2 regions of the Vibrio sp. Of14-4 genome follow, and region 2 is predicted to be linked to the other one. Evidence: riboswitches for the same ligand, from Rfam matches in the RefSeq annotation. Region 2 holds a riboswitch; the other holds the start of a gene.
What was found. A riboswitch is a leader RNA that binds a small molecule or an ion and turns the genes downstream of it on or off. The one in region 2 is predicted to bind lysine.
Positions count from the first base shown of each region.

Region 1 (9,473 bases), on a different contig from region 2:
TTGATAGTGAGAGATTGAACAAACCCCACCAAACTTACTTTTTCTTTGACCTGACTTTGACTCAACTTGAGTAATTTCATACAGAAAGTGTCCTAAATTACGAACTCCAAATGCTTTTCCTACGAGAAAACAGGCTTCTTTAAGATGTGGTGAGGACAAAGCGCCATGCTCCATTGATTCAGCTCCTAGTGATTAGGATCCAATTGATAGGTAGTGAGATCTACCTTGATTTTTGGGCTCCATAAAAAAGTTAAACATCTTTCCGAAAGGCTTGTTGAACAGTAAATCTAATGATGTGAACATGCCCAAGCGCCCCGAAAAGGCCATAAACAACAATTTGGCTGTATGTCATTCCTTGCATCAAACCTAAGTGCCACGCCCCAAATGCCATTGCTAAAGCAATAAACACTTCTGCAAAAAATATCTTAGGTGAGATTTTCTCTGACTTTTTTAACATCACGCCTAATCTCGCAATGATAAAAACGGCAACAAACAGCCAAAAGCCATTGGTCTCTTCATCATTCGTTAACATAAATTACAACTTAAGGGTGTGAGTGGTGATTAAAGCGATACCGATAAAAAAGCCCCTCTGCGGCGAGAGGGGCTTACTTAAGTCGATAAGTCTTGTCTAGTTATGGTGATAACTAAGGAAATCTTCGACGATGACAAAATACTATCATGCAAGGTCAGGATAATGCAACAACAAATTACTCATATTTGAGCTTTTTTTGTTTTTAATTCAAAAATAACTCCAAATAAATACGTAAAAGCCTTAAATAAAAATAGAGAAACCTAATCTTTCCACAGTTAGTTTTGACTATCAGTATTATGAATTCACACTAGATAGCGCAGGCTCGGACATAGATACCACACTGATACTTGATTCTCATTGTAAGGGATAGCAGCCTAACCTAACTTAAACAATAGCTCTTATCTATTAAATAAAAGAGAGAGTTAAGAACTCCATGCAGTTATCTATTTGCAATGCTCACAAAAAAGCCCCTCATATGGATAAGAGGGGCTTGGCCAGTTTAGATTGGTCATCGTGAAAACTTAACAATTCTTCGACGATGACAAAATACTATCATGCAAGGTCAGGGTAATGCAACAAAAAAAGACTCACATATGAGTCTTTTTTCGTTTTATACACACTAGTGCCAAGTTAATGATTCGAAAATTGTCGTTGAAAAGTCCGTAACGATAGCTCATCGAGAGCTTGAAACCGATCAGTGATACTATCGTTATGCTTGGCATAACACTGAAAGTATGTCTGCTTTTTAACACCAATTGCTTCAAATAAATTACGTTGCAAACAGTCAACAAACTCACGCCGTGTCAAACGCTCAAAGACCATATTCCTAATCTTAGCTTTAGTTGGCTTACGGCAATTTTCTATAGGTAGCTCTCCTTCAACTATGCTAACTAACTCTGGAACTAGACTATCAGCCGCACTTTCACCGTACTTATAGATCAACCACTTAGCTAGATGCGAAGGCAATGACTTGAGAACTCTCTGCACCCTTAAGTGCTCAAACACATCATCTGAACAGTTCAGCCGTGCGCTCTTATTGGAACGAGAGGCTTTGATGTGTAGTGGATCTGTTATACGTTCACCCTGCCTTCTTGAACCAGGACGCCGCTCGATATTATACATAGCACCATCAAAGCCAGCACTTGATCTTTGTGGTTGATAAATGGCCAGCGCCTGCGCAATCAAAGCACGAGTTTCCTCTAGTTGCTGTTGGTCATAATTAGTCAAGTTACTCCCCCTTACTGAATATGGAATCTGTCTATTAAGAGCACAAACAAAAACCAAAGAACCAATAGGGGGTCATTATTAGATCCAAAAAATCAATAAATCAACAAAACAACTCAAATTTGAGCCTTTTATTGCATTGTTTTTTGTTTTGAACAGCTAAGATAAAGTAAACTAGATGATAATAACTCTTTATATAGCAATATCTATAGGCAATAGAACAAATAAAACACAGTTATAACCCTTAGCATCACTATGGAAAATCGGATAATAAGCATATCAAAAGCACTATTTTTGTGTCATAAAGTGATTTTATCTGTAAAAAAACTCTAAAAGCATTCTTATTACTCTAAGATGCTTTATAATCGAGCGAAAAAATAACAACAGCACCACTGGGATAAACCAGAGGCATACTGGACTCTTTTTCTAGAGTAAAACAACTGAGTTGGGCGTTTAGATTCAAAAATAGGAGTAAAGCATATGCCAGATGCACATCAGGTTTTTACAGCAATACGCAAATCGAAAAAATTAAAGCAAAAAGATTTTGTCGGTATCGCAAGCCGCGCAACAATAGGAAGGTTTGAGCAGGGAGAGGGTGACTTACCCACCCAAGTGCTGGTGCGTGCGCTCGAAAAAATGGATACTACGCTGGGCGAGTTCGTGACCCGTATGGAAACGGAAGAAATGCATGGTTATCACACCAAAAGCGTGAATATTCTAAGTTGGGCAGACATAGAAAAAGAGCAGCCAGATTCACAAGGTTCGACCTTTTACCCCAATGGCGCTAAACCGGAAAGCTACGCTCTCAGAGTTCGTGATGCTGCAATGATCTCTGCAGACTTTGCCATCAATTACCCTATTGGCTGCTTTATTATCGTAGAGCCAATGAAATCGGCCAGTGATAACACTTTAGTGATAGTTAAAGCAGGTGGCACTTTCCACTTCAGACGTAAATATCGCGGTAAATTTATTCCCGCAAACCGAGAGTTTGAAACTATCGATCAGGGAGAAGTCGTTGGCCGAGTGGTAGGCTGGGTTGGTCATGGTTAATCAACTATTTTCCAAGCGATAAACACAGCCCTAGCACGACTATTTTTAGTTACTTGAATAAGTAGAAAACCTATCGGTTTTCATCGCCACTTTAGAGATTATCCAACTAAAGTTTCCGTTGACAAACTGCTCATAAACACGTTCAATGCAAGAGGTACGGTGGTTATTATCACTGTATTTATGCATTTTGCAGAAGAGGAGCACTACCCAGGTAGGTGTTTTGTGGAGCCACAACTCCAATACATAACACTGAGGGGGAGTAGTGCCGAGGTAGATCAAGAATGTGGTTTTGATCTGTCGGTTGACTTGGGTTGAGTCCCATCAACTGTCACCAGCTCAGTCTGGTGAAGAGCTTCTGAGGTCGCCCTAATAATAAGCTCCTCGACTCGCTCATTCTCTCTTCAAGCAAAGGATTACTATTCATTTTCAGGAAGTTTTGGGAGAAATACTGTGAGCAATTTTAATGTTGCTAAGTTTGGTGGAACCAGTGTGGCTAATTTTGAGGCCATGAGTCGCTGCGCGGCGATTGTCGAGCAAAGACCAAATACAAGGCTGGTTGTGATTAGTGCCTGTTCTGGTGTTACCAATCTATTGGTTGAATTGGCCAATGGCGTATCAGACAATGATCATCGAAGCCAGCTTCTCACTCAACTTGCCACTATCCACGAAAACGTACTTAGTCAGCTAGGCGATGCCACCAAAACCGCCAGTGACATCTATGAAATCCTTGATACCGTCACTAGTTTGGCTGAAGCCGCCTCTATTCAACCGAGTAAAAAGCTAACCGATCATCTCGTTGCTTGCGGTGAGTTAATGTCTACTCATCTTCTCACTAAACTCATGCAAGAACGTGGTATTAATGCTCGTAGATTTGATATTCGCGAGGTGCTACGAACAGACAGCGCCTTTGGTAAAGCCGAACCCGAACTCGACACCATCTACAGCCTTGCTCAGTCAAAATTGGTCCCTTTGTGCCAAGAGCACATCGTTGTTACACAAGGATTTATTGGCTCAGATGAGCAAGGCAATACGACCACATTGGGCCGAGGTGGTAGTGACTACAGCGCTGCACTGATAGCAGAAGCCGTGGAAGCTAAAGGTCTTGAGATCTGGACGGATGTTCCGGGCATTTACACCACTGATCCTCGCATTGCCCCTAAGGCAACGCCTATCTCGGAGATAAGTTTTAGCGAAGCGTCGGAAATGGCCAACTTTGGCGCTAAGATCCTCCACCCTTCGACGTTAGTGCCTGCAATTCGTCATGAAATTCCCGTATTTGTAGGCTCATCCAAGCAGCCAGATCAAGGTGGCACTTGGATTCGCCACCAAGTAGAAGATTCGCCTTTATTTCGAGCACTGGCTCTGCGCTGCAATCAAACAATGGTTACGCTACGCAGCGCACGTATGTTTCATGCTTATGGCTTTTTGGCTAAGGTGTTTGAAATTTTGGCCAAACATAAGATTTCGGTTGATTTAATTACCACATCAGAAATCAGTGTGAGTCTCACTTTGGATCAAACTGATACCGCAGGAGGTGCGCCTCAACTGCCACAAGATGTACGCGAAGAGCTTGAAGAATTATGCAGTGTTGAAGTAGAACATAACTTGTGTCTGGTGGCTTTAATTGGCAACAAGATGAGTGAAAGTAAGGGCTATGCAAAGCACGTTTTTGGCACGCTTGAAGACTTTAATCTCAGAATGATTTGTTACGGAGCCAGTCCACATAACCTTTGCTTTTTGGTCAATGAAGCCGATTCTAAGCTCGCGATTCAAAGACTGCATAGTCAGTTGTTCGAATAAATTCACTTGAAATAAAAAGGGTTGAACATTCAACCCTTTTTTATCACTGGATAATATATCCGATAGACTATCAGTCTCCTGCCACTTTCATACTTTCTAGCAAAATAGAACCGGTCTGAATTTGAGAGCGTGTTTCGATATCGCTGCCAACTGCTGCGATTTTGTCAAACATAGAGCTAAGATTGCCGGCAATTGTCACTTCAGAAACCGGATATTGTATCTGACCATTTTCTACCCAAAAGCCTGCCGCTCCTCGAGAGTAGTCTCCAGTGACTATGTTGACACCTTGCCCCATCACTTCAGTAACCAAAAAGCCTGTACCTAACTCTTTAAGCATTTGCTCAAAGTCTTGTCCCGTTGATTGCACGTACCAGTTATGAATACCACCAGCATGACCTGTTGGTGTCATATCTAATTTGCGCGCCGCGTAGCTGGTCAAAAGATAGGTCGATAGCACACCATCGGAGATAATTTCGCGATCTTGGGTTATCACACCTTCGCTATCAAATGGGCTTGAAGCCAGTCCTCTCAGCACATGAGGTTTTTCTGAAATATTGAACCAGTTAGGTAAAACCTGCTGACCTAAACGATCGAGTAAGAAAGAAGACTTGCGATACAAATTTCCCCCACTGATTGCCATCACGAGATGACCAAGCAAGCCAGTCGCAACGTCGGCAGCAAACATAACCGGATACTGTCCCGTTTTTAGCTTTTGCGCATCAAGACGACGAATTGTCTTTTCTGCCGCTTTTTCGCCAACCGATTCTGGCGTCCACAAGTCGTCTTTGCAGCGCGCAACCGTATAGCTGTAATCACGCTCCATCACACCACTTTTGCCTTCACCAATAACACAGCAGCTGGTGCTGTGACGGCTTGATGCATAACTCGCCAGCACACCATGGCTATTACCATAGACTTTTAGACCATAGTGACTGTCATAGCTGGCGCCATCACTTTGTTTGATTTTGTCGCTGTGTGATAACGCTTGCTGCTCAGCCCGTATCGCAATTTGCGCTGCCTGATCAGGGTCAGGAGTATCAGGGTGAAATAAATCAAGATCGGGTATTTCTTTGACCATCAGCTCTTTTGGCGCAGGGCCTGCGTAAGGGTCTTCGGAAGTATAATTGGCGATATCAAGCGCCGCCAAAACCGTTTGTTGTATCGCCTTTTCACTCAAATCAGATGTCGAAGCGCTGCCCTTTCGCTGCCCTTTAAACACAGTAATACCTAAGGCACCATCACTGTTAAACTCAACATTTTCTACCTCACACATCCGAGTAGAAACACTTAATCCAGTGCTCTTTGTGATCGCGACTTCAGCACCATCGGATTTTTGCGCAGCCATTTCGAGTGCTTTTGCAACCACGGCTTCGAGCTCAACGCTTTGCTGAGCAATTTGCTGTTTTACGTCCATATTTTCTTCATGCTTTAGGTATATTCTTCCTAGGATAACAAGAATTTCGCTTTCTCCCCATGATTCTTGTTAAAATAGAGAAATAGACAGTTAAATTAAGGCAGAAAAATGGCACGTAAGAACCAAAAAGCGCCATGGGAAGAAGAGGAAGAAATCATTTGGGTCAGTAAGACTGAGATGAAACGTGACATGGAAGAGTTGCAGAAGCTAGGCGAAGAATTAGTGAATCTAAAGCCTTCTGTACTTGAAAAATTTCCGCTCAGTGAAGACTTGGCAGACGCCATTAAAGATGCGCAACGTTTTAAAAACGAGGCTCGCAGACGTCAGCTTCAATATATCGGCAAGTTGATGCGCTTTGAAGACCCAGAACCTTTGCAAGCCGCATTAGACAAAGTACGTAACAAGCACTCGCAAGCAACCGCTGCCTTACATAAGTTAGAGCAGCTTCGCGATCGTATGCTAACAGAAGGCGATGACGCGATTGCTGACGTACTGGAACTTTACCCACAAGCCGATCGCCAGAGACTACGCCAGTTAGCGCGTCAAGCGGTAAAAGAAAAGAGTGCGGGTAAGACTGCTAAAGCGTACCGCGAGATATTCCAAGTGCTCAAAGCACTCCACGATGAAGAGTTTTAATACTCCACGAACTTAGCATTAAACTTGATAAATAGTTAGGGCTAGCGTGCTAAATCGCTAGCCCTAGTTGTGTACTTCAACCCTGCCCTGCTTTAACAAACTCACTCAATATTGGGTCTTTATGCTCGGGCGTTAAATCCTCAATATTGCCTGATGCCCAGACTTTTCCTTTATCGACATAGGCAAAATGTGATCCTATGGCTCTAGCATCACTGAGATGATGGGTCACCATCACAAGGGTAATATTGCGTTCGGTTGCAAGTTTATTGACCAATGCGAGCATTTCTTCACGTAACATGGGATCTAATGCTGAAAAAGGCTCATCTAAAAGCCATATAGGATGAGGCTGGACAAAGCATCGGGCTAACGCCACCCTCTGGCGCTGGCCACCAGATAGTTGCTCGGGTAAACGATCCAAATACTCGTCGATACCAACCTGCTTGGCGGCTTGCTCAACCATAAAACGCTGCTCTTGGCTCAGCTTCAAGCCAGGATGTAAGCCTAAACCGATATTCTCTCTTACGCTAAGGTGAGCGAACAAATTATGCTCTTGAAACAAGAATGCAAATGGCCGCTGATAAGGTTCAAGTTTTACAATATCCTCTCCATTAGCAACAATTTCACCACTTTTTGGTTGTATAAAACCCGCTGCGAGAGCCAATAAGGTTGATTTACCAGCACCACTTGGGCCCATAACAGCAACTCGGCTTCCCTGCTGAATATCTAATTCAAACAGGAAGGTATCTTGTTGGTAATGGTAACAAACATCTTTAAACGTGAGCATATTTCACCTTAGAGTTAGCTTTGAACAAGCTTTCTATCAAAGCAAAGCAACCTAGACTCAAAATCAACAGAGTAAGAGAAACCACAGCTGCTGCTGCAATTTGATAGCTTCCTAATAATTGGAACAAATACAGCGGTAAAGTCCGAAACTCTTGGCTGCCAAACAAAGCAATAGCGCTAAGATCGCCGATCGCAAACATAAAACTGATAGCAAATGCATGAGCCAGTGGCCTGCGCAGTGCTCGCCACTCAATCAATCGAAAACGTTGCCAACCTTTGATACCAAGGCTGGCACACAAATATTGATATTGTTGCTCAATATGCAACATAGGTTGGGATAGGGTTTTGATCACATAGGGCAATCCCATCAAAGCGTTAACCATCACCACCACCACAAAACCTAGGCTGAAAACATCCGTAAAACTTCGCAGTAATAAAAACACTCCAGTCGCAATAACCAAACTTGGTGTGACTAGAATAATGGTTCCGATCAGTTCAATTTGATCAGCAAAACGGGCTTTGGTATTCAACCTCAGACGTCGACTGGTCAACAAAATAGCAATGCCAACGAAAAGAGCAAAACCACTTGCCAACAGCGCTATCTTGCACGATGTCCACAAAGCATTCCAAAACGCTGGGTCGCTAAGCACCTTGACCGCTTGGGCATTTAATCCACTCCACACCACCATAAACAGTGGTGGTATCACCAACAAAAGGCTAAAGATAATCCAAAAGCCATCCCATATGCGAGATCTCCACGAAGCGGATAGAGAGAAATGGTCGCTAATTTGCGTCGAAGCTGTCACCGAAATAGGCCTTGCCAAGCGATGCACAGCGAAAGCAATAAGGCTGCACAAAAGCATTTGCCATAACGCCAAAATCGCTCCAGCTTGCAAGTCAAAGTCAAACTTTATCGCCTGATAGATAGCCAATTCAATGGTGGTTGATTTGGGACCTCCCCCCAGTGCCATTACAGTCGCAAAACTGGTAAAACACAGCATAAACACCAGACCAAGTACATGAGGTAGCTGCTGACGCAGCCTAGGCCATTCTATCCATTTAAATTTATGCCAATGTGTCATTCCAAGGTGAGCACAAAGTTTGTGCTGCTCACAAGGAATAGACTCTAGTGCCATAAGTAATAATCGACTGGCGTAGGGCAAATTAAAAAATACATGGGCAAGTAGAATGCCTTTAAGGCCGTAAATAGAAAATGGCGCTGCAAACCCAATCCAATCAAGTAGTTCAACTATTAAGCCTTTATTGCCATAGATAGACACCAAGCCAAATATTCCAACCAACACAGGCAATACTAAAGTGGAGGAAAAGAGCTTGAGTACCCACTGCTTACCAACAAATGAATTTCGATACAAAGCATGAGCAACGGGAATAGCCAGTCCAATACTCAACAAAGTTGATAATGAAGCTTGATAGAAACTGAACTTAGTGACGTGTCGATAATAAGGGTCAGACCATATTTGTGACACGTCTAATGAAGGAGTAAAAGACAATAATGCGCCAATGGCACAAATAACAAAGGCCGCGATGCATATCGCGACCCAGAGTCCTAATTTGGGGATTTTATACAAAAGGTACCCTTAGAAAGTCAAAGCGCTTTGCCATTCTCTAATCCATGCCTTGCGGTTTTGAGCCACCTCTTCTTCATTCAAGCTCAGTGCTTTATTGGGAATGGTGAGAGTGTCAAAGCCCTCAGGTAAAGTGACGTCTGTGACCGGATACATCCAGTTACCCGTAGGCATCAGAGATTGAAAATCATCGCTCAAAATAAAGGCCATAAATTGGTCAGACAATTGAGGATTTTTTGATGATTTGACCTTAGCGGCAACTTCAACTTGGGTATAATGGCCTTCGCTAAAATCCGCAGCAGCAAACTTTGCGTCATTCTCAGCAATCAAGTGATAAGCCGGAGATGTGGTATACGAGAGTACCATATCGGCTTCACCATCAAGAAATAGCGAATAGGCTTCAGACCACCCTTTCGTCACTGTCACTGTTTTCTTCGCTAACTGCTGC
Region 1 is NZ_JAKRGI010000025.1:25,809-35,281, reverse strand. Features, by position in the region: gene MHN79_RS18710 (hypothetical protein) at 1-174, opposite strand, end outside; gene MHN79_RS18705 (hypothetical protein) at 251-532, opposite strand; gene MHN79_RS18700 (hypothetical protein) at 1,163-1,759, opposite strand; gene MHN79_RS18695 (LexA family transcriptional regulator) at 2,237-2,806, shown strand; lysine riboswitch at 2,992-3,169, shown strand; gene lysC (lysine-sensitive aspartokinase 3) at 3,257-4,606, shown strand; gene pmbA (metalloprotease PmbA) at 4,677-6,020, opposite strand; gene yjgA (ribosome biogenesis factor YjgA) at 6,129-6,656, shown strand; gene thiQ (thiamine ABC transporter ATP-binding protein) at 6,733-7,440, opposite strand; gene thiP (thiamine/thiamine pyrophosphate ABC transporter permease ThiP) at 7,427-9,028, opposite strand; gene thiB (thiamine ABC transporter substrate binding subunit) at 9,038-9,473, opposite strand, start outside.
Region 1: it holds a riboswitch for lysine, as region 2 does, so the genes downstream of both, lysC (lysine-sensitive aspartokinase 3) here and MHN79_RS01215 (Na+/H+ antiporter NhaC family protein) in region 2, are expected to answer to the same signal.

Region 2 (13,892 bases):
TTAAATAAGGGATGACCTGTTTTAGCAGATACTGTATTCCAGCCCATATGAGGTAAAGGCAAATCGTCTGCCTCGAGCCGAATCACCTCGCTATCACAAAGTCCAAGACACTCAACAAACTCATCTGCTTTCTGGCCTTTTTCTTGAGAGGCCTTGGCCAAAAGTTGCATCCCTAAACAGATACCCAGAAGCGGCTTTTCGACTTGTTTAACCAAGCGGACAAGATCACGTTGTTGAAGGTTTTTCATCGCTTCACTTGCGGTGCCAACTCCGGGTAAAAACAATTTATCGGCCGATAACACAACCTGAGGATCACTTGAAATAGTCACTGGGTAACCCAGGCGTTCGATGGCAAACTTTACCGACGACACGTTGGCACAACCTGTATCGATAATAACCACTTTCTGTTCTTTCACTGCATGGTTCTCCTTCAAAGTACGCCTTTACTACTGGGTAACTCAGTACCTTCAACTTTAATCGCTTGGCGAACTGTGCGGCCAAAAGCTTTAAACAGACTTTCAACAATGTGGTGGTCGTTGTCGCCAGATGAAGAAAGATGTAGCGTACAAGCTAGTGTGTCTGTTAACGACCTGAAAAAGTGTCCAACCATTTCAGTAGATAAATCTCCTACTTGTTCACGGCTAAACTTCGCATCGAACTTCAAGTAAGGACGACCAGACAAGTCCAACGCGCATTGGGCCAAACACTCATCCATGGGTAAACTGAAGCCAAATCGACCAATACCACGTTTATCACCCAAGGCTTCTTTCAGTGCTTGTCCCAAAGCTAAAGCGGTATCTTCTACTGTGTGGTGATCGTCAATATGCAAATCACCATCGACTTTACACGCCATCTGAAACCCGCCGTGTGTCGCAATTTGATCCAGCATGTGATCAAAAAAGCCTAGTCCGGTTGAAATATCATTGCTTCCTTGCTGATCAAGGTTAACCGCAACTTTGATATCTGTTTCTTTAGTGGTGCGCACTACTTCTGCAACGCGTGCTTTGATAGTTAAGTCGTTGACAATCTGCTGCCAGCCCATTGTCTGTGGATTATATTGAATGCCTCTGATGGCCATATTTTCTGCTAATTGCAAATCCGTCTGACGATCACCAATAACAACTGAGTTCTGAAAATCAACCTTGCCTGCTCTGAGATACTCTTTAACAAGCCCTAGTTTGGGTTTGCGACACGAACAGTTGTCATGTTCAAAGTGTGGGCAAATCAGCACATCATCAAACTTTACCCCTTGAGATTCGAAGATGTCCATCATCATAGTATGTGGTCCATCGAAATCTTCTTGTGGGTAACTGTCTGTACCTAACCCATCTTGGTTGGTGACCATAACAAGACGATACCCCGCCTCTTGCAAGGACAATAAACTTGGAATGACAAAGGGCTCAAACTTGAGTTTGTCTAATCTATCTACCTGAAAATCAGTAGGTGGTTCTACTATCAAGGTTCCATCACGGTCGATAAAAAGGATTTTTTGTTGTTTGCTCACTCGAATTTCCTTATTGCAATTTTTAGCGCTCACCTTTAGTCAACGCACTTTATTTTTTCACTAACTATGAGTAGTAATTTCTTATAAAACCGAGCGTTTTTTCACACTCATCACGGTTACCAACACTGATACGCACACAGTTCTCAATCGGTGAATTGCGTAAAATAACACCTGTGTCCCATGCCGCTTTGAATAGGGCATCGCCATCTGGAAACTTAACCAATAAATAGTTACCCCAGCCTTCAAATACCTCTAGGCCCGAAATCATAGATAAGCCAACTTGCAAATAAGCGCGGTTGGCATTCAAATCCAGCACTTGGAATTTGGTTCGTGCTAAGCCCGCTTCAGACAGTGCTTGTGTGGCGATTTCGGAAACAGGAACTGGAACTGGGTATGGCGCAATGACTTTGAGCAGCACCTTGATTAGGTCTTGATTTGCTAGGGTAAATCCACAGCGCAGTCCTGCAAGAGCAAATGCCTTGGATAAAGTGCGCAAAATGGCCAGATTTGAGTATTGAGACAGCAAATCAACCGTTGAAGCTTCGGGACAAAAGTCAATGTAGGCCTCATCCATGACAACAATGGCACGCTCTTTAGTCATCTCAAGAAGTGCTACTATGTCTTCACGCTTAACTAAGTTCCCTGTCGGGTTGTTTGGAGAGCAAATAAAAATCAGTTTCACCTTGTCTAAGTTAGCTTCGATCTTGGTTAAATCGAGTTGCCAATCTGATGTCAACGGCACTATTTTTTGCTCAACTCCCATGGTTTCAGCACTGATTGAGTACATACCGTAAGTCGGTGGACAGTATAAAATCGCATCTTCTCTTGGCTCACAAAAAGCGCGCATTAGTAGCTCGATCCCTTCGTCGGCTCCACGAGTGGTAATGGTCTGCTCAGGCCTTACCCCAGCATAAGCGGCATAGGCAGAAATGAGCTCGTTAGGCTGGCACTCACTATAGCGATTAAGACGTGCAAAATCGGTTTTATATTCGTTATTGAATGGTGACTCGTTGGCATTGAGCCACACATCACCACTTCCCCCTATTCTGCGAGCAGACATATAGGGAGTAAGAGTTTGGATTTGTTTTCTTGCTAACTTTTCCATTGTGATTATCCTTTAGACTTCAATTTTTCGACTCGAATAGTCACTGCACGTTTATGAGCATCTAAGCCTTCCGCCTCTGCCATGGTTATCACAGTAGGGGCGAGATTTTTCAAGCCTTCAGCAGATAGCTCCTGTACTGTCATACGCTTAGAAAAGTCCGATAATCCAAGGCTCGAGTGCGTGCGGGTGTAACCATAAGTTGGAAGCACATGATTGGTTCCAGACGCATAGTCACCTGCTGATTCTGGGGACCAGTCACCAAGAAATATCGAACCCGCGTTATCAAGCAAAGGAAGAAGCTCGCGAGGATTTTTAGTCTGAACGATTAAATGCTCAGGACCGTAGTAATTGGATATTGATACAGCTTGGGTTAAAGACTCCGCGATAATCACTAGGCTAGACGCGAGCGCTTGTTCTGCAATTTCAGCACGAGGTAAATCTGTCAGTTGACGCCTAATTGCATCTGTAACTTGATCGGCAATAATTGGCGATGGTGTTACAAGCACTACCTGGGAATCGGGTCCATGTTCTGCCTGACTCAATAAGTCTGCCGCAACAAAGTCGGCTTCAGCACTTTCATCTGCAATAACAAGCACCTCTGAAGGCCCCGCTGGCATATCAATTGATGCTCCGCGAAAATCATTACTCACTTGACGTTTCGCTTCTGTCACATACGCATTACCCGGACCAAAAATTTTATCGACTTTTGAGACTGTCTCTGTACCGTATGCCATGGCCGCGATAGCTTGGCCACCACCCACATTGTAAACCTCATCAATACCACAGAGTTTAGCAACATAAAGGATCTCATCCGCAATCGGTGGTGGAGAGCAAAGCACCACTTTACGACAACCAGCAATCTTTGCTGGAACGCCCAGCATCAATACCGTTGAAGGTAATGGTGCGCTACCACCAGGTATGTACAGACCAACTTTCTGGATCGGGCGTGAAACTTGTTCGCACACTACTCCCGGTTGGGTTTCTACTTTAATTGGTTGTGGTTTTTGCGCGGTATGAAATTTGGAAATATTTGAGTAAGCCTGTTCAAGTGCTGCTTTCATTCGAGAGGATAAGCGTTGTGAGGCTTGTTCAATATCTTGAGAAGCGACTCGTATTGATTCAGGTTTAATACGGTCAAACTGTTCAGTAAGGGAAAATAACGCCTTATCACCGTCAGCCTTAACTTGCTCAATAACATTTGAAACAGCAGCGGTAATGCTCGCTCCATCGAGCATGGCAGGACGCTTCAAAATAGAATCTTGCTGTACTTGGCTTAAAGCTTCCCAGACAACGGTTTTCATTGCAACTACCCCATCATTTTTTCAATTGGCAGAACAAGGATTGAGCTGGCGCCCAGCTCTTTGAGCTGCTCCATCGTTTCCCAGAACAGGTTTTCCGTACTCACTAAGTGAATCGCAACTTTTTCTTTATCGGATGAGAGAGGAAGAACGGTTGGATCCTCAGCACCCGGAAGTAAGGCTTTTACCTGCTCTAACTGACCTACTGGTGCATGTAGCATGATATATTTTGATTCTTTAGCTTGTTGAACCCCTTGCATTCGCGTGAGAAGTTTTTCGATCAACGCTGTCTTATCTGCTTCAAAATCCCCCACACGCTGAATTAAAGTGGCTTTGGACTCAAAAATCACCTCTGCTTCCTTTAGTCCATTAGCTTCTAACGTTGCGCCTGTTGAGACAAGATCAGCAATCGCATCGGCTAAACCTGCTCGCGGTGCAACCTCGACCGATCCGGTTAACATGCAGGTGGAAAACGGAACACCTTGCTTATCCATATAGGCCTTAAGAAGTTGCGGGTAGGTGGTCGCAATACGCTTACCTGCCAGATCTTGAGGGCCGCTGTATTCTTCATCTTTATCGATTGCGATAGAGAGGCGGCAACCACCAAAATCTAGTCGGCGAAGTGGGATAAATTCACATGGTTCGCCAAGTGCTCGTCGATCTAAACGAACCTCCTCTAGTTCATTCTCACCAATAAAGCCAAGGTCTACGACACCATCCATAATTAAGCCGGGGATGTCATCATCACGAACAAGCAAAAGGTCGATTGGCATGTTCAAAGAGTGGACAACCAGACGCTCTCCCATGATATTGAACTTAACACCGCACTTTTTAAGTAGCTCTTGGCATTCTCTGCTCAAACGACCTTTTTTCTGAATCGCTATTCTCAAACGTTGTGTTGTCATTACTCGTTTCCCTGTATAAATCAAATCTTAAATCGTAAAAACCAAAAAACCCTCGGGAGTTATCTCCCGAGGGTTGAAATCTTGTGTTAGCGATTTATTCCTCCGGGAGCTTCTTGCCTCCCGGGTATGCGCACATCTCCCGAAAGACTAGTCTGGGTGATGATGGTGATGAATGTTCATTGTATAATTGCGCATACTTATATATTGTTCAGTTGGCTTGCTTAACAACCACCCTACCCAAGGATGATTTATTTTTCAACTAAAAATTAAAGATTTTTTGAATTTGTCTTATACAAATAAAAAGGGAGCATTTGCTCCCTTAAAAACTTTAAGTTCAATTATGCGTCTGGGCAACTCGCCATCTTAGTTTTAGACAAAGAAGACAGCAAAACACACACAGCAATAAAAGTCACAAAAGATGCCAAAAATGAAATGCCAATCGATGCTGTCATTCCAAGCGAAATGAAACCAACGCATGATACAGCAGCGACTGAAAGCGCATAGGGCAACTGTGTAGACACATGATCGATGTGATCACAACGCGCACCTGTTGATGACAATATCGTGGTATCAGATATCGGAGAGCAGTGATCACCAAAAACTGAACCAGCAAGCACAGCACTTAGCATAGGTAGCATTAAACCAATTTCTGTCGCAGCGGCCATATCACCAGCAATAGGTAACATGATACCAAAAGTGCCCCATGATGTTCCGGTTGAAAACGCCATAAGACCTGCGAGAAGGAAAAGAATAACAGGAAGCCAATGGACACCAATATTACCTTGTGCAAGAGTCGACAAATATTTACCGGTATTCATATCACCGATAATAGAGCCGATTGTCCAAGCGAATATTAGGATTAGGATCGCACCAAACATAGACTTAGCACCGATCCAAAGCGTACGAGAAATCTCACCTACGGCTATACCTTGCTTTATAACCGTGATTAATGCCAAAGCGAGTCCGACAAGACCACCATAAACCAGTGATGTTCCAACATCAGTATTTTCAAATGCACCAAGTAAAGTAAAAGGCTTACTATCAGCACTTAAAGACTGTCCTCCTGTGTAGAGCATAGATGCAACGGTCGCAGCGATAAGAAAAACAATAGGCAGAACTAGATCAGAGACTTTGCCCTTCTCACTTTGAGTGATATCGAGTTCTTCATTTATATCGTGAGCTTGTTGAGTGTCTTCTGCTTCTTGTTGCCCGAAACCACGACCTTGAGATGCCGCTATCTCATGTTTGCGCATTTTTCCGACATCAAGTCCAAACCAAGCAACGGCGAATACCATCAACAAAGCAAATACCGCATAAAAATTCATTGGAATCAAACGAACATATGCGCCTAAGGCGGAATATTCGGTAATCCCGTGTGAGACCAAGATACCACCTATAATCGTGATGATGTAAGCGCCCCAGCTTGATGCAGGCATAATCACACACATCGGAGCAGCGGTAGAGTCAAGAATATAAGCAAGTTTTGCTCGAGAAACGTAAAATCTATCTGTGACAGGACGAGATATAGCTCCAACTGCGAGGCTATTAAAGTAGTCATCAACAAAAATAAATACGCCTAAGAACGCAGCTAGTAGTTTTGAACCGCGTTTACTTTTGACTCTGGATTGAGCCCATTCAGCAAAAGCTAGAGTACCGCCAGATAAAGTCAGCAGTGCTGTCATCATACCCAGCAAGACTAGGAAGGCTAAAATACTCATATTCCAAGTATTTATACCGCCATCCTCAACGAATACGCTAGAAACTGTTGAGCCAACGTATCCTACTGTATTGCCAAGTGAATAGTCATTTAGAAGCGCTGCTCCTAAGATAATACCCACACCCAAAGATAAAAGGACGCGTCGAGTAATAATTGCCAAGCTCAGAGCCACTAGTGGTGGCAACAGCGATATCGGCGATGATGCAAAATCAATTAAATTCATGATCTTCAAAAACCAGTAATTAATGGTTAGAGATCTACTGCAGACTGATTGAAGGATTAATTCCAGAACAATAAGTGGCGGACGAAGCAAAAGATATTAGTTGACCTATCTTTAGCCCTACAGTAGCGCTCCATAGTGTTAAAAGTAATAGACTATGGCAGTGTTACCCCTTTCGGGTGCAACCCCAGCAAGCTCCTTTGATATGGAAACCCACTTCGGCAAAACAACCTTTCACGCTTGTTCATTGGCATCACCCCAACAAGCCCTACTTATTTGCCCTGCTCCTCTACCGCGATGATTGGGATTTGAAGCTAAAATTAGCAAAAAACCACGACAATTTAACAAAACCATCACAACGCATCGCTTCAGGTGCTCGCTATTGTACTTATCTAGGCCTTGATTTCAATAGAGTCAGCAAAATAACAAGTGTACCCAATATCAGGTTGTTAGTAAGTTTTTAATAGTTCATACATATTATTAATAGCTGCTATAATAACGAGCTGATTCATGTGATTAGAAAAACATCTTTGTTAATTATGCAATTAGTCTCTATTTCATATTTTTTCAGGCAAAGATATGAATAATAGAGTGTAAAAAAGTAATTTACTGAAAAATTCTTAGTGCAGTGATAACGATCATCAAACTGGGTAGCACTAAATAACATGTTTGTATAAATAAATATCACTCTATTATGAAACTTATTGGCAATAAGTATTGTCATAATCACAAAAGCTTCGATATTTTATGTAACAAATTTTAATCAGTTAATAAGAAAGGTCTCATTATTCTAATGTTAAGGCATTAAATAATAACTTTTTATAAGAATTTAACTATAAAATATTGTATTGCAGATAATACGGGTTTAATATTTATTCCATCGACTCCTTAATTAAGTGAGAAACTATATGTCGGAACTAACAAAAACTTTATTAAACATTCGTAGCCTACGTGCATTTGCTCGTGAGCTAACACTGGAACAGCTAGAAGAAGCCCTAGACAAACTATCAACTGTTGTCTCAGAGCGCAAAGAAGCAGAGGAAGCCGAGTTAGCGGAAAAAGCTGCACAAGAAGCTAAGCTAGCGGATATTGCTGAACAAATTAAACAGTTAGGGCTAGATAAAAACATGGTTATATCTGCATTAGCTGGAGAGTCTGCAGGTAAGCAGAAATCTAAGCGCGCACCGCGTCCTGCTAAATACAAGTATGTAGACAGTAACGGTGAGAAGAAAACTTGGACTGGCCAAGGTCGTACGCCTTCTGCAATTCAGGAAAAATTAGATGCTGGCAAATCTCTGGATGATTTCCTAATCTAATTACATATATAAATAAACTTTAAATATGTGATTTTATAATATAAAAAAGCCTCATTTGTATGAGGCTTTTTTATTGCCATCAATATGTTAGCGTTCCCAGTACGCTTCTTCTAAACTGTCTTCTCGCTCGGGTAATCCTCTCGATAAACGCGGAGAATGTTGTACTAGCACTTCATAACTAGCGCGATTAGAATATTTGCAAACCTGTGAAAATGACGAATAAGTCAAAAAAGTATGAGCATGCTTACTAGAATTAGGCACATTTTCTCTATGGTGTTTATTTGCTGCCATATCATGTAATAAAGCAGAAAGTGCAGCATCTCCTGCACCATTTGTATTCTTAATTTTCTCAGGCCCACCCATATAAGGTGATATATGAGAATAAACCTTAATTGGATTTTCACATGCTGCCTTTTCAGCTGGTCGACTAAATTCATAACGATTGAATTCAGCAATACTTCCAGGGAGCAAAGGAAGAGAGGTTTGACGTTTAGCTGCATCTTCTGTGTAACCAGCCATAAATAATCCGACCGGTCCCGCAGTACACAATACTAAATCGACCCATTCCAAAGCTTTATCGGAAGCAACAAGCGGATCAGACTCTCCGGTCAATGCTTCAGCTTCATCTTCATTCATGGCCACTACACTTACATGGTCTCGTAAAAACGCTTGCCAAAATATAGGATCATTCTGGATAACATATTTTGTCCCCAAGGTTAGTACAACCGGAACGTTATACTTTTTCGCATACTCAATAGCTTTCATTGTTGCATTCGGCATAGGATCGCCTTCTTTGCAACGAACTAAGTAAGATGTCAGCACTAATGCCGATGCATTTTTGAATATAGACTCAGGGATATTATTTGCATGAAGCTGATTCATCTGGCCTTCACTAATTGCGAAGGTCCTCTCACCATCATCTGAAATTAATGCAAAGCACCTTCCTATTGCACCATCAACACCCTGTAAATAGTTAAGGTCCATACGGCTAGAGGTATTACACAAATAGCGATAACCATAACTACCAATTTTAATATCCTGACTCATCACTCCCAAAAGTGTTGAGCGATCATCGGCAAGGACTGAATAATTATGAAGAGTATTACCTATGGTACCACCAGCGTACTCATTCGTAATTAAATTGTTTTCTTTCAACTCGTTATAGAGAGCTTCCGCTGTATCATCATCAATAACTAATGAGTGCCCTTTACTCAACTTATATCTATCAATAAGTTCCGAGTCCACTTTGGCTTCAATATCTACCAAAGTTTGATCAATACCAATAATGTGTGTACTCGATACCTTCTTACTTTGTTGAGACTGGCTAACCAGAGGATCACGTGTATGGACAGGAAAATAATGTTTAGATTTTCGTTGACCTGGGAACTTCATAGCAAATTTTTCTGAGTAAGGGATGAAAAAGGGTTTGGATTCTACCTTGCGCGATCAGATGCAGCAACCTTTCAATTGTAGCAAACGTTTGCATTATTAATAAAATAATAAATCACCGAATTCTACTGGCTTGCTTTGGCGAAAGTTAACGCTCCCCATGAACTATCAACTAAGAAATGAACGGTGTTTTCAACCGAGAAACTGTCACCCGCTAACGCTTTCTGTTAAGATTTGCCTCCAGTTAATTTGTGTGGTGTTTTGAAATGTCTCAGAACTATACTGACAACAGTAAAAAGAAAGTCATCGTGGGCATGTCTGGCGGTGTCGACTCATCCGTTTCCGCTTTTCTTCTCAAACAACAAGGCTATCAAGTAGAAGGCTTGTTCATGAAAAACTGGGAGGAAGATGATAACGAGGAATACTGTACAGCAGCCGAAGACTTAGCAGATGCGCAAGCGGTTTGTGACAAGTTGGGTATCTACCTACATAAAATTAACTTTGCTGCGGAATATTGGGACAATGTCTTTGAGTACTTTTTATCAGAATATAAAGCTGGACGTACTCCAAATCCTGACATCCTCTGCAACAAGGAAATAAAATTCAAAGCGTTTTTAGAATTTGCCGACGAGGTGCTTGATGCAGACTACATTGCAATGGGCCATTACGTGCGCCGGACGTTTTCAGACAATGTAGACGAAGTAAAAATGCTTCGTGGTTTAGACTCTAATAAAGATCAGAGCTATTTCCTATATACACTCAGCAATGAGCAAGTTGCTCGTAGCCTTTTTCCTGTTGGTGAATTAGAAAAGCCAGAAGTGCGAAGAATAGCAGAAGAGCAAGATCTCATTACCGCTAAGAAAAAAGATTCGACCGGTATTTGCTTTATTGGTGAGCGTAAGTTTACTGACTTTCTTTCACGTTATCTTCCAGCACAACCGGGAAAAATTGAAACTCCAGAGGGCAAGGTGATCGGTGAGCATCAAGGGCTTATGTATCACACTCTAGGTCAAAGAAAAGGCCTACATATAGGTGGGCAAAAAGGTGGCGGCGGTAATGAAGACCCTTGGTATGTCGCAGATAAAGACCTCAAGAGAAATGTACTGATTGCCGTGCAGGGTGCCGATCACCCTTTACTAAAGTCTCAAGGCTTAATTGCCTCACAACTGCATTGGGTCAATCGCAAAACAATCACAGAACCTTTCCAATGTTCCGTGAAAACACGTTATCGCCAAGCTGATATACCCTGCACCATTATTCCGGTTGATGACAACACCATTAAAGTCATATTTGATGATCCTCAAGTCGCTGTTACACCAGGCCAATCCGCTGTATTTTACCAAGGAGAAGCGTGCTTAGGTGGTGGCATTATTAAAGAACGTATTTAGGAGTACTGTCTGTGGCTAATGCACTTTATGACCAAACTATCGCTTTTGCCGGGATTTGCCAAGCTGTTGCTCTCGTTCAACAAGTAGCGAAAAACGGTCACTGTGACTCTGACGCATTTGAAGCATCGCTAAAAGCAATTCTAAACACCTCCCCAGCCAATACTGTGGGTGTTTTTGGTCGAGAGTCAAATTTAAAAATCGGGCTAGAATGCATTGTTAAAGGGATAGATAGTACCCCTTCGGGCAGTGAAGTTACTCGTTACATCATCAGTTTGATGGCACTTGAAAGGAAGCTAAGTGGACGTAAAGATGCGATGTCTCAACTGGGAGACCGAATCCAAATGATAGATAGGCAGCTTGATCATTTTGACTTATTAGATGAACAAATGCTGAGTAACCTCGCAAGTATCTATCTCGACGTTATCAGTCCAATAGGCCCAAGAATACAGGTAACAGGAACACCATCTGTACTACAGCAAATAAATAACCAGCACAAGGTCAGAGCTTTGTTACTTTCGGGTATTCGCAGTGCTGTTTTATGGCGCCAAGTAGGAGGCAAGAGGCGACACCTCATCTTTGGGCGAAAGAAAATGGTCGAACAAGCTCGAATCCTATTAGCAAGAATTTAAACATAATGGCCAACTTAGTTAGTTCAGAGTTGGCTGTTATATCCTAAAAACCACCACAGCAAACGTTTGCGCAATGTGCGTGACAATCGTGTAAGTTATTGGTATAAAGCTCACGACATTTAGACACTCAATTCAGGAGAACATCATGGAACTGTCAGCATTGACTGCTGTTTCACCAGTAGACGGCCGATACGGAAGCAAGACTATAGCTTTACGCGAGATTTTTAGTGAATATGGTCTACTTAAATACCGTACTATCGTCGAAATCCGTTGGTTACAAAAACTTGCAGCGACAGCCGAAATTGTAGAAGTCCCAGCTTTTAGTGCAGAAGCGAATCAGTTTTTAAACGAGCTTGCTGACAATTTCTCTGAGCAAGATGCACGTAGAATCAAAGAAATTGAGCGTACAACCAACCATGATGTCAAAGCGGTAGAGTATTTCCTGAAAGAAAAAGTTGCTGACATCCCTGAATTGCACGCTGTTAATGAATTTCTACATTTTGCTTGTACCTCTGAAGATATCAACAATACCTCTCATGCGCTAATGCTAAAAGAAGCGCGTGAGACTGTGATTCTGCCCGAAATACGCAACATCATTGATGCCATCAAAGCTCTTGCTGTTGAATATCGAGATATTCCACTGCTCTCTCGAACTCATGGTCAACCAGCGTCTCCATCAACTATGGGGAAGGAAATGGCCAATGTTGCGTACCGCATGGAGCGTCAGTATAAGCAAATTGCTAGTGTCGAAATTCTCGCAAAAATTAATGGTGCAGTAGGCAACTACAATGCCCATTTGTCCGCTTATCCAGAGTTAAACTGGCATCAGTTTTCTGAAGACTTCATCACTGAATCTCTGGGCGTGAGTTGGAATCCATACACAACTCAGATTGAGCCACACGATTACATCGCAGAATTGTTCGATGCCATTGCTCGATTCAATACCATATTGATTGATTTTGATAGAGATATTTGGGGTTATATTGCGCTGGGTCATTTCAAGCAAAAAACCATTGCGGGTGAGATTGGGTCTTCAACTATGCCTCATAAAGTCAACCCTATTGATTTTGAAAACTCAGAGGGTAACCTTGGTCTTGCTAATGCAGTGTTTGCACACTTAGCGCAGAAACTTCCAATCTCTCGCTGGCAGCGTGATCTAACGGACTCAACAGTCCTACGTAATTTAGGTGTTGGTGTCGGTTATGCAATCATTGCATATACGTCAACACTTAAAGGCATCAGCAAACTAGAAGTCAATCGTGATGCTCTTCTAGCAGAGCTCGATCAAAACTGGGAAGTGCTTGCAGAACCAGTTCAAACTGTTATGCGCCGCTATGGAATTGAAAAGCCTTATGAAAAACTAAAGGAACTCACTCGCGGTAAACGTGTTGATGGCGAAGCAATGAAACAGTTCATCGAAGGGCTAGCATTACCAGAACACGAGAAAGAACGTTTAAAACAAATGACGCCAGCTAATTACATAGGTCAAGCAATCGAGCTAACCGATAAGCTATAGAAAGCTTTCTCACTAACTAAAAAAGGACGGCTAGTTTGCCGTCCTTTTGTATTTTTGTACAATAAAGCTACTCACCTACTTGTCTTTTGAAAAAACAAAGTAATCTGTCCGACTTCGATGCCAAACTTCTTTATCTTAGTTAAATTGAATACATGGTTTTGATCTTGGCGATACAACCAATCGTCAAAAGACACCACCACAGTCGAGTCCTCTAGTTGAAGAGCAAAGTCATATTGCCACCGGAGAGCATTTCCGACTTGTGTTCCTTTTGCCATTCCAATGATGTCGTCTGCTCGTCCTTGATACTGACCTTGTTCTAGACGCTCTATACTCCATACGCGACGTGACTTTTCACCATCATCAAACACAAAGTCTTCCACAAGAGTAAGCGTGTTACCCTTTATTGTTCCAACTATGGCTACTTCAAATCTCCTTGTCTGCAGGTCAGTGTAATCTTGCACCATTCCCCAAGCTGTCGATTCTCCCTCGAAATATTCGAACAGATCGAAGTTAGGTTCATGTTCTCGATAGTCGTCAATGTCCGCGCTACAAGCAGTTAAGCCCAGAGCCATAAAAAGGGTATAAAATAAGCGTCTCACCTGCTTAAACATCAGTAACCCCCGATCAAATCTCGTCTCAAACTAGGATATTCGGTTTGAGGGGAAAGCCAAATAGCTAGAAACGCATCGTTAAATGCTTCTTCTTCTATCTTTCCGATCAACTCTGCTTTGTCGTTGGGTCGTGTGTAGAAAAATCGTCCATGATACCCATCGGTGACATAAGTCAAATTGTTACCCTCTTCAATATCTGGGAAGATAGCTTCAAGACGTTGAGCCCACAGGCTTATTGTACTTGATTCATACCCAAGTTTGTCCCACTGTTCAACGGTCGCCTTCACAAGCTGT
Region 2 is NZ_JAKRGI010000001.1:275,976-289,867, reverse strand. Features, by position in the region: gene hisH (imidazole glycerol phosphate synthase subunit HisH) at 1-416, opposite strand, end outside; gene hisB (bifunctional histidinol-phosphatase/imidazoleglycerol-phosphate dehydratase HisB) at 431-1,504, opposite strand; gene hisC (histidinol-phosphate transaminase) at 1,569-2,609, opposite strand; gene hisD (histidinol dehydrogenase) at 2,615-3,910, opposite strand; gene hisG (ATP phosphoribosyltransferase) at 3,916-4,812, opposite strand; His leader region at 4,857-4,984, opposite strand; gene MHN79_RS01215 (Na+/H+ antiporter NhaC family protein) at 5,151-6,752, opposite strand; lysine riboswitch at 6,868-7,049, opposite strand; gene MHN79_RS01210 (H-NS family nucleoid-associated regulatory protein) at 7,658-8,065, shown strand; gene MHN79_RS01205 (inosine/guanosine kinase) at 8,153-9,457, opposite strand; gene mnmA (tRNA 2-thiouridine(34) synthase MnmA) at 9,721-10,842, shown strand; gene hflD (high frequency lysogenization protein HflD) at 10,854-11,471, shown strand; gene purB (adenylosuccinate lyase) at 11,617-12,987, shown strand; gene MHN79_RS01185 (DUF3833 domain-containing protein) at 13,059-13,598, opposite strand; gene MHN79_RS01180 (chalcone isomerase family protein) at 13,598-13,892, opposite strand, start outside.